Regions from separate parts of the Mesorhizobium sp. M1403 genome, predicted to be linked through region 1. Evidence: riboswitches for the same ligand, from Rfam matches in the RefSeq annotation. Region 1 holds a riboswitch; the other holds the start of a gene.
What was found. A riboswitch is a leader RNA that binds a small molecule or an ion and turns the genes downstream of it on or off. The one in region 1 is predicted to bind S-adenosylmethionine.
Positions count from the first base shown of each region.

Region 2: it holds a riboswitch for S-adenosylmethionine, as region 1 does, so the genes downstream of both, metX (homoserine O-acetyltransferase MetX) here and NKH01_RS17725 (O-succinylhomoserine sulfhydrylase) in region 1, are expected to answer to the same signal.

Region 1 is NZ_JAMYKY010000010.1:24,010-31,770, forward strand. Features, by position in the region: gene NKH01_RS17720 (ceramide glucosyltransferase) at 1-392, shown strand, start outside; gene NKH01_RS17725 (O-succinylhomoserine sulfhydrylase) at 445-1,635, opposite strand; SAM riboswitch at 1,705-1,782, opposite strand; gene NKH01_RS17730 (2'-deoxycytidine 5'-triphosphate deaminase) at 1,918-3,012, shown strand; gene araD1 (AraD1 family protein) at 3,042-4,034, opposite strand; gene mmsB (multiple monosaccharide ABC transporter permease) at 4,218-5,510, opposite strand; gene mmsA (multiple monosaccharide ABC transporter ATP-binding protein) at 5,507-7,039, opposite strand; gene chvE (multiple monosaccharide ABC transporter substrate-binding protein) at 7,139-7,761, opposite strand, start outside.
Region 2 is NZ_JAMYKY010000018.1:73,666-81,426, reverse strand. Features, by position in the region: gene NKH01_RS24825 (DUF1194 domain-containing protein) at 1-24, shown strand, start outside; gene NKH01_RS24820 (RNA polymerase subunit sigma-70) at 43-1,068, opposite strand; gene NKH01_RS24815 (SDR family NAD(P)-dependent oxidoreductase) at 1,110-1,856, opposite strand; gene NKH01_RS24810 (DUF1330 domain-containing protein) at 2,092-2,412, shown strand; gene metW (methionine biosynthesis protein MetW) at 2,441-3,055, opposite strand; gene metX (homoserine O-acetyltransferase MetX) at 3,171-4,340, opposite strand; SAM riboswitch at 4,433-4,510, opposite strand; gene hisC (histidinol-phosphate transaminase) at 4,649-5,758, shown strand; gene NKH01_RS24790 (prephenate/arogenate dehydrogenase family protein) at 5,765-6,700, shown strand; gene NKH01_RS24785 (DUF2125 domain-containing protein) at 6,832-7,761, opposite strand, start outside.

The DNA of each region.
Region 1 (7,761 bases):
GGCGCACGCTTGGCGAGATCTGGTCTCGGCAGGCGCGTTGGGCGCGGCTGCGCCGCGTCACCTTCGCGCTGTTCTTCGCCCCCGAGATCCTGATCGGCGCGGCGCCGCCGCTGGTGCTTGCGCTGATCGCGGCGGCTGACGCCGGCGTCAGCCTGCCGGCAACCGCCATCGCCGTGCTGGTCGCGGCCTACCTGCCGGAATGTGCCCTGGCCTGGGTCAAAGGATGGCACCTGTCGCTGCGCACCATCTTGGCAATGATGGTTCGCGACTGCATGCTGCCGGCGATATGGGCGCGCGGCTGGCTGAGCGGCGCCGTCGACTGGCGCGGCAACGTTATGACCATCCAGACCAAGGCCGTCGCGGAGCTGGAAGAGACCCCGTCCGGCGCCTGACCGGCACGTCCGGCGCGGGCTGTACGAACCCGCTCGCCCTGTTCGGCCAGCCTTATCCGGCAGCTCTCAGCGCTTGCTCGATATCTTCGAGCAGATCGTCGGTATCTTCCAGGCCGACGGAAAGCCTGAGCGTTCCCGGTCCGATGCCGAGCTCGGCGCGGGCCTCATCGGTCAAATTCTTGTGCGTGGTCGTCGCCGGATGGGTGATCAAGCTCTTGGCGTCGCCGAGATTGTTGGAAATCAGCACGATGTCGAGCGCGTTCTGGAAAGCAAAGGCCGCCTGCTTGCCGCCCTTCACATCCAGGCAGATCAGCGTCGAACCACCCGACATCTGCTTCTTGACCACGGCCGCTTGCGGGTGGTCGGCACGGCCGGGATAGATGACGCGGGCGATTTGCGGGCGCTCGGCGAGGAAATCCGCGATGCGGCCGGCACTTTCCGTCTGCTGGCGTACGCGCAGCGGCAGCGTCTCCAGGCCTTTCAGCAGGGTCCAGGCATTGAAGGGCGAGAGGCTGGGGCCGGTGTGGCGGAAATAGTCATGCAGGTTCTCGTCGATCCATTTTTTGTCCGACAAGATAACGCCTCCAAGGCAGCGCCCTTGGCCGTCAATATGCTTGGTGGCCGAATAGACGACGATATGGGCGCCGAGCTGCAAGGGTTTCTGCTGCAAGGGCGTGGCGAAGACATTGTCGACGATCAGCCTGGCGCCAATCGAGTTGGCAAGTGCCGCGACGGCGGCGATGTCGACCACCTCCAGCGTTGGGTTGGTCGGGCTTTCCAGGAAGAACAGTTTGGTGTTCGGCTTGACCGCCTGTTCCCAATTGGCGATGTCAGTGCCATCGACCAGCGTTGCCTCGATGCCGTATTTCGGCGCCAGCGTCTCGACCACCCAGCGGCAGGAGCCGAACAATGCGCGCGCCGCCACGATATGGTCGCCCGCCTTGGCGCTGCACAGCAATGCTGCCGTCACCGCCGCCATGCCGGACGCCGTGGCGCGCGCGTCCTCGGCGCCTTCCAGCGCGCACATACGCTTTTCGAACATGTCGACCGTCGGATTGGCATAGCGCGAATAGATGAAGCCCGGCTCCTCACCCTTGAAGCGCGCTTCCGCTGCTTGCGCCGTCTCGTAGACATAGCCTTGGGTGAGATACATCGCCTCAGAGGTCTCGCCGAAGCCGGAACGCAGCGTCCCGGCATGCACGAGTGCGGTCTGAGGCTTCCAGTCGCGCTTCTTGGTCATCATCTATCCAAACACCAAAAATGGTCCAAACAACAAAAAACCGGTCGCGAAAGTCGCAACCGGTCCATATGGCCTTGCGGCCCGACGGTCCTTTAGCGACTTGTTTAACGTGGCTGCAAGCCGACCGGCCAAATCACCACGGGATAACGAGCTTTAGACCCGCGCCACGCTTGCGTCAATTGCCGGCATGATTAAGAGGGTTGTACCAAGCAGGTGCCAAAGGCGTCCAGTGTCGGACCTGCGGCAGAACAAGACCTCGCCCGGCGTTCGAACGGAGCCAGACCCTTGCGGCAGACAGGCATTCTTCCCGATCAGGATATTTCCGCGCTGTTCCAGACGGGCGCGCTGAAATCGCCGCGCACGCTCGATGCCGATCAGATCCAGCCGGCCAGCCTTGACCTCAGGCTCGGCGACAAGGCCTGGCGGGTGCGTGCTTCTTTCTTGCCCGGCCCGGACCACAGGGTTGTCGACAAGCTCGACCGGCTGAAGCTGCACGAGATCAACCTCGCCGAAGGTGCCGTGCTGGAAACCGGCTGCGTCTACATCGTGCCACTGCTCGAAAGCCTGGCGCTGCCCGCGCATATTTCCGCCTCGGCCAACCCGAAGAGCTCGACCGGGCGGCTCGACATCTTCACTCGGGTAATGACCGACCGCGGCCACGAGTTCGACAAGATCGCCGCCGGCTATGAAGGCCCGCTCTATCTGGAGGTCAGCCCGCGCACCTTCCCGATCGTCGTGCGCACCGGTTCGCGGCTGTCGCAGATCAGGTTCCGCACCGGCAATGCGCTGTTGTCGGAAAGCGAGCTGCACGAGTTGCACCGCGCCGAGATGCTGGTCGCCACCGAACCACCCAACATCTCAGGCGGCGGCATCGCGCTGTCGATCGACCTCGACGGCGACAAGGATGGGCTGGTCGGCTATCGCGGCAAGCACCACACCGGCCTGGTCGACGTCGACAAGCGCGCCGCGCAGGATGTCGTCGATTTCTGGGAGCCGCTCTACAAGAGCGGTGCCGGCGAGCTGGTGCTCGATCCGGACGAATTCTACATCCTGGTGTCGCGCGAGGCGGTGCATGTGCCGCCGCTCTACGCCGCCGAAATGACGCCCTTCGATCCGTTGGTCGGCGAGTTCCGCGTCCATTATGCCGGTTTCTTCGACCCCGGTTTCGGCCATTCGGCGTCGGGCGGCACCGGCAGCCGGGCGGTGCTCGAGGTGCGTAGCCACGAAGTGCCGTTCATTCTCGACCATGGCCAGATCGTCGGGCGGCTGGTCTACGAGCACATGCTGAAACGGCCGCAGGCACTCTACGGCACCGATCTCGGCTCCAACTATCAGGCGCAGGGCCTAAAACTGTCCAAGCATTTCCGCGCCGCGCGCTGAGCTTCCCCTTACTTGCGGCCTATGCCGGCTCAAAGCGCCTTCACGGCGACCTTCACCGGCTGCTCGATTTCGAGCGGGTTGCGCAGCGGCAGGCCGAAATCCTGCGCCTCGATTTCGAACACGTCGCCAGCCTCCGTCCTGATGCCGTCGGCGAAGGACAGCGTCGCCGTGCCGAACATGTGCACATGCACGTCGCCCGGCTGGCGGAAGGCCGAGTATTTGAAGTGGTGATGCTCGAGATTGCCAATGGTGTGCGACATGTTCGCCTCGCCCGACAGGAACGGCTTTTCCCAAAGCAGCTTGCCGTGGCGCAGGATGCGTGAAGCGCCGCGGATATCGGATGGCAAATCGCCGATCAGGATCTCCGGCCCGAACGAGGCGTTGCGCAGTTTCGAATGGGCGAGGAAGAGATAATTCACGCGCTCGGTGACGTGGTCGGAAAACTCGTTCGACAGCGTGAAGCCGACGCGGAACGGGGCGCCGTCGTCGCCGATCACATAGATTCCGGCGATTTCCGGCTCCTCGCCGGCATCCTGGGCGAAGGCGGGCGACATGAGCGCCGCGCCGGGCGCCACTGCCATGGTACCGTTGCCCTTGTAGAACCATTCGGGCTGCACGCCGATCTGGCCCTTCGCCGGCTTGCCGCCCTCCAGCCCCATGCGGAACATCTTCATGGAATCGGTCAGCTGTTCCTCGCCGCCATCGCTGAGCTTCTTGTGCATGGAATCGCGGGTCGAGGCGGAGCCGAGATGCGTCAGCCCGGTGCCGGTGAGATGGAGATGCGCCGGATCGGGATGGTTGATCGGCGACAGCAGCCGTCCCTTCTTGTAGGCTGCGTCGAGATCGACGGTTTCGCCGAAGCCCTTGCGCTCGATCAGGGCGACAAGCCCGGTGCCGGTGCGCGCGGCTTCCATCGCCAGCGAATAGACGCTGCGAGCGCCGTTGATGACGCGGGTCTTGCCGCCGTTGCGGGCAACGACGCGGATCGTCTCGGCGTCGTCGAGGATCTGTGAGATCAGCATGGTAACCCTCTCTGAATTGCGGCCTGCCTTCTTGGCAAACCCTGCCCGGCGCGGCTCGGACCCTGTCCACGCCGCGGTTGAAATTCTTCGTCCGGATTGCGCTCGCGGGTCAGGTCCCTCGGGGGACTTCTTCGCGCCGCCCGGCAGCGCCGCGATGTGACCCGTATGCCTCCTGGTTGCCTCTCAAGCCTTGTTCTTGTTGTAGACGTCGAAGACGACGGCGCCGAGCAGCACCAGGCCTTTGACCACCTGCTGCCAATCGACATTGACGCCCATGATCGACATGCCGTTGTTCATGACGCCCATGATGAAACCGCCGACCACCGCGCCGATGACCTGGCCGACGCCGCCCATCGCCGAAGCGCCACCAATGAACACCGCGGCGATGACGTCGAGTTCGCTGCCGAGGCCCGCCGCCGGCACCGCCTGCCCCAGGCGCGCCGCGATAATCAGGCCGCCGAGTGCCGACAGCACGCCCATGTTGATGAACACCATCAACGTCAGCCGTTCGGTCTTGATGCCCGATAGCTGCGCTGCCTTGGCATTGCCGCCCATCGCATAGATGCGGCGGCCGATCGTCATGCGTTTGGTAACGAAGACGAACAACGCGATCAGCACGCCCATCACCATGAGAACGATGGGCAGGCCCCTATAGGTGGCGAATTGGTAGACCAGAAACAGCGCCAGCCCGCTGATCACCAGGGTCTTGACGACGAACAGCGAGAAAGGCTCGGCTTCGTAGCCATGCCGCTCGCGGGTGCGCCGCGCCCTGAGCCCGAAATAGGCATAGGCGAGCACGGCGGCGAGGCCGATCACGATAGTCGTCAGGTGCAGCGTCAGGCCGCTGCCGACAATGGTTTTGCCGGCGGCGTTCACGGTCGGTGGTATCAGCGTCAATGGGCCGATCAGGTCCGGAATGAAGCCGGAACTCAGCGCCTTGAAGCCGACTGGAAGCGGCCCCACGGAAGACCCGCCACCCAGCAACGCCTGACAGATGCCGCGGAAGATCAGCATGCCCGCCAGCGTGACGATAAAGCTCGGTATTCGGTGATAGGCAATCCAGTAGCCTTGTGCCGCGCCGATCGCGCCACCCACGATCAGGCAGACGATCGACACCACCAGCGGATTGCTCAACGGGCCAAGCGGCCAGATAACCATCATCATCGCCGCCAGTGCGCCGATGAAGCCGGCGACTGAGCCGACGCTGAGATCGATATGGCCCGAAACGATCACCAGAAGCATGCCCAGCGCCATCACGATGATGAAGCTGTTCTGCTGCACGAGATTGCTGAGGTTCACCGGCTTGAACAGCGTTCCGGACGTGGTGAACTGGAAGAACACCATGATTGCGATCAACGCCAGCACCAACCCGTATTCGCGCAGATTGGTGACCAGCGCCGAGACGGCAATGCGAGGTGCCTGTTGTATATCCTGGGCGACGCCGGTTTGCGGCCCGGGAGCGCTTTCGGTGCTCATGATGCTTTCCCTTCTCCACGGACGATGGCGCGCATGATCTTTTCCTGGCTGGCGTCGCTCGCCGCCATTTCGCCGACGATGCGTCCTTCGTTCATGACGTAGATGCGGTCGGTGATGCCGAGCAGTTCGGGCATTTCCGACGAGATGACGATGATTGCCTTACCCTCGGAGGCGAGACGCGCGATGATCGTATAGATTTCATATTTGGCGCCGACATCGATACCGCGTGTCGGCTCGTCGAGGATCAGCACTTCCGGATTGGCGAACAGCCATTTCGACAGCACCACCTTCTGTTGATTGCCGCCAGAAAGATTGCCGGTCATCTGATAGACGCTCGAGGCGCGGATGTTGGTCCTGCCGCGATAATCGTTGGCGACGGAAAGCTCGCCCAAATCGTCGATCACGCCATGGCGCGAGACGCCGGGCAGGTTGGCCAGCGTGATGTTGTGCTTGATATGGTCGATCAAGTTGAGACCGTAGGTCTTGCGGTCCTCCGTAACATAGGCGATGCCGTGTTCCACCGCCTTGCTCACCGAAGAGACATCGATCGGCTTACCGTTAAGGAACACCTCGCCGGTGATGCGACGGCCATAGGACCGGCCGAACAGGCTCATGGCAAACTCGGTCCGACCGGCGCCCATCAGCCCGGCAATGCCGACCACCTCGCCCTTGCGGGCGTTGAGGTTGATGCCCTTGATGACCTGCCGCTCGGCATGGATGGGATGGTAGACCGACCAGTTTTTCACTTCGAGAACGGTCTCGCCAATCTTCGGCTCTCGCGGCGGGTAGCGGTCGTCGAGCGAACGGCCGACCATCGAGGTGATGATGCGGTCCTCCGAGATATCCTTCTTGGCCAGCGTCTCGATGGTCCGCCCATCACGGATGATCGTGACCTTGTCGGCGACCCGGTTCACCTCGTTGAGCTTGTGCGAGATCAGGATCGAAGTGATGCCCTGCCGCTTGAATTCGAGCAGCAGATCGAGCAGCGCCTGGCTGTCCTTTTCGGACAGGCTCGCCGTCGGCTCGTCCAGAATGAGCAGCTTCACTTCCTTGCTGAGCGCCTTGGCGATCTCGACCAGCTGCTGCTTGCCGACGCCGATATTGGTGATCAGCGTGTTGGGGTCTTCCTTGAGGCCGACCTTCTTGAGCAGGGCGCTGGTGCGCGTCTCGTTGGCATTCCAGTCGATGACGCCGTATCTGGCCTGCTCGTTGCCGAGAAAGATGTTTTCGGCGATCGACAGCATCGGCACCAGCGCAAGCTCCTGGTGGATGATGACGATGCCCTTGCGCTCGCTGTCATGGATGCCTTTGAAATGGCACTCATCGCCGCGATAGATGATCTGGCCGTCATAGGTGCCGGACGGATACACACCCGACAGCACCTTCATCAGCGTCGACTTGCCGGCACCGTTCTCGCCGACCACGGCATGGATCTCGCCTTCCTCGACCATGAGCTTGACGTTCGACAGCGCCTTGACGCCGGGAAATGTCTTGGTGATGTCGCGCATCTCCAAAATCGTCGATGCCATTGAGAATACCACTCCTGCGAGGTCCGCAAACAATACCGGGCTGGCTCGCCAACGAAAAGGGGCCCTGCCTGCGCAGGACCCCAGGCTTTGTAACCGCGATTACTTCAGTTCTTCGGCCTTGATGTAGCCGGAGTCGACCACCAGCGCCTGGTAGTTCGACTTGTCGACGTCATGCGGCGTCAACAGGATCGAGGGAACGACCTTGACGTCGTTGTTGTAGGTCGTGGTGTCGAGGCCTTCCGGCTTGCCGCCCGAGAGCACCTTGTCGACGAGTTCGACCGTCGCCTTGGCGAGTTCGCGGGTGTCCTTGAACACGGTCGAATACTGCTCGCCGGCGATGATCGCCTTGACCGAAGCGGTCTCGGCGTCCTGTCCGGTGACGATCGGCCATGGCTGATCGGCAGTGCCGTAGCCTACGGCGCGCAGCGAAGCGATGATGCCGCGCGACAGGCCGTCATAGGGCGAGAGCACGCCATCGACGCGGCTGCCGTCCGAGTAGTTGGCGGAGAGCAGATTGTCCATGCGGGCCTGGGCGGTTGCCGCCAGCCAGCGCAGCGTGCCGACCTTGTCCATGCCCATCTGGCCGGACTTCACGACGAGGGTCTTGTCGTCGATCAGCGGCTGAAGAACCGACATGGCGCCGTTATAGAAGAAGAACGCATTGTTGTCGTCCGGCGAACCGCCGAACAGCTCGATGTTGAACGGGCCTTTCTTCTCGGGAT
Region 2 (7,761 bases), on a different contig from region 1:
TATTTCCCGGAACTCGACCGGTAAGGCTTGCCCACGGGTAAGCTAGGCCGGTGGCAGGCCGAAGGCCGGGAACAGAGATGGCCCGAGCGGCCCTATGAAGATCGTCAAGGAAGCGATCCCGCCCTCGGCTGGCTCGAACACATGCAGGGAATGGGCCCGCCACGCCGGGTCATCGTGGCTGCGGGAATAGACCCCGACCGCCGGCTGGCCATTGGCCGCGGTGGCCAGCGTGCGGAAGCCGCCGAACCTCGGCCAGACGGTCTCGAAGAAACCGCGGATCGCTTCGCGGCCTTGATACCATTCGCGCCAAGGCGGCATGGTATAGATGGCGTCCTCACGCAGGAGCTCGATCAAACCTTCGAGATTGGCGGCCTGCCAGGCCTGCATGTAACGTTCGAGCAGCAGGCCTTCTTCGGGGTTGGGCCGTGATCGGCTGGCCGGCCGTCCGCCAGGATAGCGCGCCGTCAGCGTTGCGCGGGCGCGCTGCAACGCGCTGTTGATCGAAGCCGTCGATCCGCCCAGCAAACGCGCCGTCTCGACGGCCGACCATCCCAGGACGTCGGCAAGCAGCAGCGCGGCGCGCTGCCTGGGCGGCAGATCCTGGATAGCGGCGACGAAGGCGAGCTGGACGGCCTCGCGGCTCTCGTAACGGGCTTCCGGACCTGGCTCGCTGCCGGCAATGTCTGGAAGCTCGGCGTCGGGGTAGGGCTCCAGCCACGCGACGTCAGCTACGGCCCCGCCTATGGCCGCCCCGTGCGACGGCGGCCGTCCGGGTTCCCGGAGAATGCGACGCGCCCTCGACCTCGCCTTGATGGCGTTAAGGCAAGCATTGGTCGCGATCATATAGAGCCAACCGCGAACCGAACCCCGCCCGTCGAACTCCGACCTTGCGCGCCAGGCGCGAAGCAACGTGTCCTGGACGAGGTCGTCGGCCTCGTGCAGCGAACCCATCATGCGATAGCAATGCAGCTTGAGCTCGCGGCGATGCGCGGCCGTGACCTTCTCGAAGGCCAGCCGATCGAGGATCGGCTGGCGTGCCGGTTCCAGAGGTGGTTGAGCGTCTGTCATGCTACTTTCGGGTTCCGGGTCAGGTTTGCATTACGCGCGCCTCAGGCGGCCGGGGCAAGCCCGCTCCCGCTCACCATGAAGGAACTGCCTTGCGGCTGGCCGGTGGCGAGTGCGACCACCGCCCGTCCGACATCGGCCGGCGTCTGCATGTCGGTCATGGCGGCGATGAAGTCCGCCGGCTGGATGCCCATATAGGCCGCGATGCTGTCGACGCCGGCCTTGCCCACGCCGGTCTCCGGCATGATCCGCATCGGCGCGAGCGCCATGAAGCGCAGGCAGAGGCCAAGCCGGTCCGACTCCTTCTGGCTATGACCGGCCAGGAACATCTGCATGCGTTTTGCGCCGGCATAGCCGCCGGCATTGGGTGGTCCGCCGGTCAAGGCCGCGCCGCTGGAGATCAGAACGATCCGGGTTCCCGGCTTGAGCGGACGGCGCAGAGCGGCCCGGCAAAACAGGAACGACGCCTTGACGTCGGTGTCCCAATTTGCCGAGAAGGCCTTCCAGTTCTGTTCATGCACCGGCGCGGAAGGGGCCAGCGCACCTGCGCAGATCACCAGCACGTCCGGCTCAAGCGCGGCGAAGACCTTATCGGGGGCGGAGTCCACCGTCGCATCGATCGCGAGCGTCTTCACGCCGGAGACCTCCCAGGCAAATTGCGCCAGGGCCTGTTTTCCGCGGGCGACCGCCAGCACCGTCGCTTTCTCCTTGAGGGCGACCTCCGCAATGGAGCGGCCGACACCCCGGCTGCCTCCGACGACGACGACATTCTGATTTTGCAACGATCCCATGGATCACCTCTCTGTTCCCGGCCGCCGGACCATCCAGGCGCGCCCATCGATAAGGACAGCGCAGGTGGGCGGAAATCATCGGTGCCAGGCAGAAATATCTTTCAGGTGACGGCAGCGGCGCGCCAGTTTTGTATTCGGTGTCATTACCTCGGGGGTAATCGACCAGCGCGCAACGTCCCGGCAAACTGCTCCCATCAAGCCGGTTGTCCGGCTTTCGACCACAAGGAGTTACACCATGACCGCCTACGCCGTCGCCCATATGCGCCAGGTCACGCCGGGGCCGCCGATCGTCGAGTACCTGCAGAAGATCGATGCCACGCTTGAGCCGTTCGGCGGGCGCTTCATTGTGCATGGCAGCGAGGTGGACGTGGTTGAAAACAATTGGCCGGGGCACCTCGTCATGATCGAGTTTCCAGACATGCAGCAGGCGCGCGGATGGTACCGCTCGCCCGCCTATCAGGAGATCTTGCCGCTGCGCACCGCGAATTCTCAGTCCGACGTGGTCTTCGTCGACGGCGTCGAGCACCCGCACAAGGCCACCGACGTGCTTGAATAAGGGGAATGATCGGCTCGCGGGCGGCCTGCTACCGTTTCAGCAGAAATACCGCCTGCTGGCCGAAAAAGTTCCAGAACCACCACGGCATCGAGAAGCCGATCCGCTGGCCGTTGGCGTCGAGCGCGGTTGCCTTTTCCACCGTCGCGCCCAGCTCGTCGCATAGATTGACGAAATCGCGAATGGTGCAGAAATGGATGTTGGGGGTGTCGTACCAGTAATAGGGCAGGTCCTTGGTCACCGGCATTCGGCCGTTGAAGAGCAGCGAAAAGCGCACCCGCCAGTGGCCGAAATTGGGAAATGAGACGATGGCGCGGTTGCCGATCCGGAGCAGTTCGTCGAGCACCAGCTTCGGATTGCGGGTCGCCTGCAAGGTCTGCGACAAGACGACAAAGTCGAAGCCCTTGTCGGGATAGAATTGGAGGTCCTTGTCGGCATCGCCTTGAATGACCGACAGGCCGCGCGCCACGCATTCGTTGACGCCGCGCTGCGACAGTTCCAGCCCGCGGCCGTCGACCTTCTTGGTCGCCTGCAGCAATTCGAGCAGCAGGCCGTCGCCGGAACCGACGTCCAGCACCCGCGACTGCGGCGGGATGAGATCGGCGACGACTTCGAGGTCGACGCGCTGGGCGCGGTTGACGCTCATGAGCTCGCCTCTTGCTCGGCGCATGATCCCGATCCGAAAAGTCTGCAACTTTTCAGGGTCATGCGCTGATGCCTGGCACATGGTCCTGATCCGAAAAGCCTGCAACCTTTCGGGGTCATGCGCCGAGCCCTCTCGCCCGCGCCGCCGAGGCGATGAAGCCTTTGATGGCGGCGAACAGTTCCGGCTCGTCGAGCAGGAAGGCGTCGTGGCCGCGGTCGGTCTCGATTTCGACGAACGATACCGAGGCGCCGGCCGCGTTCAGCGCGTGAACGACCGAGCGGCTCTCCTCGGTCGGGAACAGCCAGTCGCTGGTGAAGGAGACCAGGCAAAAACGGGTCTTGGTGCCGGCGAAGGCATCGGCCAGCCGGCCGCCATGGTCGGCGGCGAGATCGAAATAGTCCATCGCCCGGGTCATGTAGAGATAGGAGTTGGCATCGAAGCGATCGACGAAGGTCATGCCCTGATGGCGCAGATAGCTCTCGATCTGGAAGTCGGCATCGAAACCGAAGGTCAGCGCTTCGCGGTCCTGCAGGTTGCGGCCGAACTTGCGGTGCAGCGCTGCTTCCGACAGATAGGTGATGTGGGCGGCCATGCGCGCCACCGCCAGCCCCTTTTCCGGTCGCTTGCCGTGCTCGAAATATTTGCCGCCATGCCAGTCGGGGTCGGCCATCACCGCTTGCCTGCCGACCTCGTGGAAAGCGATGTTCTGCGAGGAATGGCGGGCGCCGGTGGCGATCGGCAGGGCCGAGAAGACGCGCTCGGGATAGCTGGAGGCCCATTGCAGCACCTGCATGCCGCCCATCGAGCCGCCCAGCACGCTGAACAGCTGTTCGATGCCGAAATGCTCGACCAGCATCAGCTGCGCCCGCACCATGTCGCGGATGGTGATGATCGGCAGGTCGAGCCCGTAAGGCTTGGCGGTTGCGGGATTTGTCGAGGCGGGGCCGGTGGAACCGAGGCAGCCGCCGATGACGTTGGACGAGATGACGAAGAAACGGTCGGTATCGATGATCTTGCCGGGGCCGATCAGCACTTCCCACCAGCCCGGCTTGCCGGTCACCGGATTGGTGTTGGCGACATGCTGGTCACCGGTCAGCGCATGGCAGACGAGGATGGCGTTGGAGCGCGCGTCGTTGAGCGTGCCATAGGTCTGGTAGGCGATCTGGAACGGCGACAGCAGCGTGCCGGCGTCGAGCTTGAGCGGCTTGTCGGCGCCGAAACGCAACACCGGGCTCGACGGCTGGTCGGCCTCGTTGTTGGTTTTTCGCGCGCGCAAAGCGACCATCACATCTCCTTGCCCGGCCTTCAGTTGTCCGCCGGTCCGGGCAACAACCAGTCAGGGCAACAAAAAACCGGCCATGCCTTCGCAAAGCCGGTTACAAGATGCAAACGGCCCTTTAGCAAGTTGTTTAACGTGGCTGCAAGCCGACCGGCCAAATCACCACGGAACTGTCGCTGCTCTTCTAGGACTGACGCATGGCTTCGTCAACGGCAAGTTATTGATCCCGAATTGCCGCCCCTCGACATTCCGGGCCACGGCTTGTATTTCCGCTGCGGCTTCCGGATGGAGGCTTCCTCGACGGATTTCATGGAATGAGCCAGACACCGGATCAGACACGTCCAACGCCCCGCGCCGGCATCATGGACATCGAAGCCTATGTGCCCGGCAAGAGCGCGGCGCCTGAAGGTGTCGTCAAAGTCCACAAACTGTCGGCGAACGAGAACCCGCTCGGTCCTTCGCCAAAGGCGATAGAGGCCGCGCGCGCGGTCGCCGACAAGCTCGCGGTCTATCCCGACGGCAGCGCCAGGCGCCTGCGGGAGGCGATCGCCGACGTGCACGGGCTCAATCCGGCGAACATCGTCTGCTCCAACGGTTCCGACGAGATCCTGGGCCTGCTTGCGCAGACCTACCTCGCGCCCGGCGATGAAGCCATCATCACCGAACACGGCTTCATGGTCTACAAGATCTACATCCAGTCGGCCGGTGCCGTCCCGGTAACGGTCAAGGAGACTGATGAACGCGCCGACATCGATGCGATCCTCGCCGCGGTGACGCCGCGTACCAGGATCATCTTCCTTGCCAATCCGAACAACCCGACCGGCACTTACGTGCCGTTCCAGGAGGTGCGCCGCCTGCATGCGGGCCTGCCGCGAAACGTGCTTCTGGTGCTGGATGCCGCCTACGCCGAATATGTCCGGCGCAACGACTATGAAGCTGGCGTCGAGTTGGTGGGCAGCGCGGAAAACGTAGTCATGACCCGCACTTTCTCGAAATTGGGCCTCGGTGGCGCGAGGATCGGCTGGATCTATGCGCCAACGCACGTCATCGACGCGATCAACCGCGTGCGCGGGCCCTTCAACGTCAATGCGACGGCGATCGAGGCAGGCATCGCGGCGATCCGCGACCGGGCTCATATCGAGCGCAGCGTCGCGCATAACGAGACCTGGCTGGCCTGGCTGAGCGAGCAATTGACCGGGCTCGGGCTGCGGGTGACCCCGAGCGTCGGCAATTTCATCCTGATCCACTTTCCCGAGGACAAAAAGCATTCGGCGGCGGCCGCCGACGACTACCTCAGTGCGCGCGGCTACATATTGCGGCGCGTTTCCGGCTACGGTTTTCCCAACGCGCTGCGCATGAGCATCGGCACCGAAGAGGCTAATCGCGGCGTTGTCGCAGCACTCGCGACATTCCTGAAAAGCTAGGGCACCATGACCTCACCGATGTTCGAAAAGATCGCGCTGGTCGGCATCGGCCTGATCGGTTCGTCGCTGGCCCGCGTCATCCGCCGCGAGGGACTTGCCGGCCAAGTCGCCATTTCGACGCGCAGCGAAGCGACGCTGGAGCGGGCGAGCCAACTCGGCCTTGGCGACACCTACACGACAGATGCGAAAGAAGCGGTTCGCGATGCCGATCTGGTCATCGTTTCGGTGCCGGTCGGCTCTTCAGGCACGGTCGCCCAGGAGATCGCACCGGCGCTGAAGAAGGGCGCCATCCTCACCGATGTCGGGTCGACCAAGGCATCGGTGATCGCGCAGATGCAGCCGCATGTGCCTGATGGCGTGCACTTCATCCCCGGCCATCCTTTGGCCGGCACCGAAAAATCGGGACCGGATGCCGGTTTTGCCGAACTGTTCGAGAACCGCTGGTGCATTTTCACGCCGCTGGCCGGCACCGATCCCGTGGCGCTGGAAAAGCTCTCGGAATTCTGGCGCCGCTGCGGCTCCAACATCGACACGATGGACCCGCAGCATCACGACATGACGCTGGCCATCGTTTCGCACCTGCCGCACATCATCGCCTATAACATCGTCGGTACCGCCGACGATTTGGAGTCGGTGACCAAGTCCGAGGTCATCAAATACTCGGCTTCCGGCTTTCGCGACTTCACCCGTCTCGCGGCGTCCGACCCGACCATGTGGCGCGACGTCTGCCTGCACAACAAGGACGCCATCCTCGAAATGCTGGCGCGGTTCTCGGAAGATCTATCCTCGCTGCAGCGGGCGATCCGCTGGGGCGACGGCGAAAAGCTGTTCGACCTGTTCACCCGCACCCGCGCTGTCCGCCGCTCGATTATCGAGGCCGGCCAGGACATCGACGTACCGGATTTCGGCCGCCAGGCAGTCGAACACCCGCCGAAGGGATAAGCCGCGGCAAGCCGATCGCAGGCAGTACCGCCCCAGAACGGTTCATCGTTTCACGGAAACGCCGAACCGGTCTATCTTTTTGTTTGACGCAATCCGGACGGAAAACCGTTCACAATTTTCCTGGAATTGCTCTAGTCGAGCGGCTTGATCTTGCCGAGCGGGATGAAGCCGAGCGAGGCCTTGCCCTTCACGATCTTCAGCGGCATCGACGGTGCGTTGCCGAGCAGCGCCAGTCCGGCGAAGCCGGTCTGGATTTCTTTCTTCTGCTCGGGGATGGCGGTGGCGAGGATTGCCGCCACGGTCTTCGGGTCAGTGAGCTTGATCATCAGGTCGGCATTTATGAGACCGTCGTCATCGACCGACAGCGGTCCGGAAACGGTGATGCGCGCGGTTCCTGAAGACAGATCGAGCTCGTGGATTTCGGCCGCCTGGCCGCGCAGACTCTTCGGATTTGCCTTGATCAGCGTCACGCCGTTCTTCAATGTCACGTCGCCGCTGCCGTCGAGCGGCGGCAAGACGCGCCCGCCGATGGCCTCTGCGTCGATTTCGAGATCGGTGAAATTGCCGGCATAGTCGATGTCCGGGCCGTTTGGGCGCAATTGTCCGGTGGCGGTTCCGGCGCTGAACAGCGAGACGGGATCGGTGTCGTCCGCCGGATCGGTCTGGCCGGACAGGCCTTCTGCCTGCAGCGAGAGGCGCCTCGGCAGCGGCCAGGACAGCTTCATGTCGGCTTGCAAATCATCCCAGTCGATCCACAGCGGCGTCATGCCGGGAACAGAGGTCCTGAGCGGCCCCCTGAACTCGGCGGCAGGCGACAGAAGCCGCGTGATCTGCGTGGCGGCGTTGATTTTGCCGGTCGATGCAGCGACGTTGCGGCTGTCGTCCTCGTAAGCCAGACTGTCGCAGGAAAGGGTGAAGGTGAAGGGATAGCCGCTGACCGCGAGATTGGCGCAGTCGGCCTTGATGCCTTTGTCGTCAAGATCGGCGACCGCCTTGTCGGTTGCGCTCTCGACCAAGTCCGCCAGGTAGAACCAGCCGGCGCTGTAGATGCCGAACAGCAC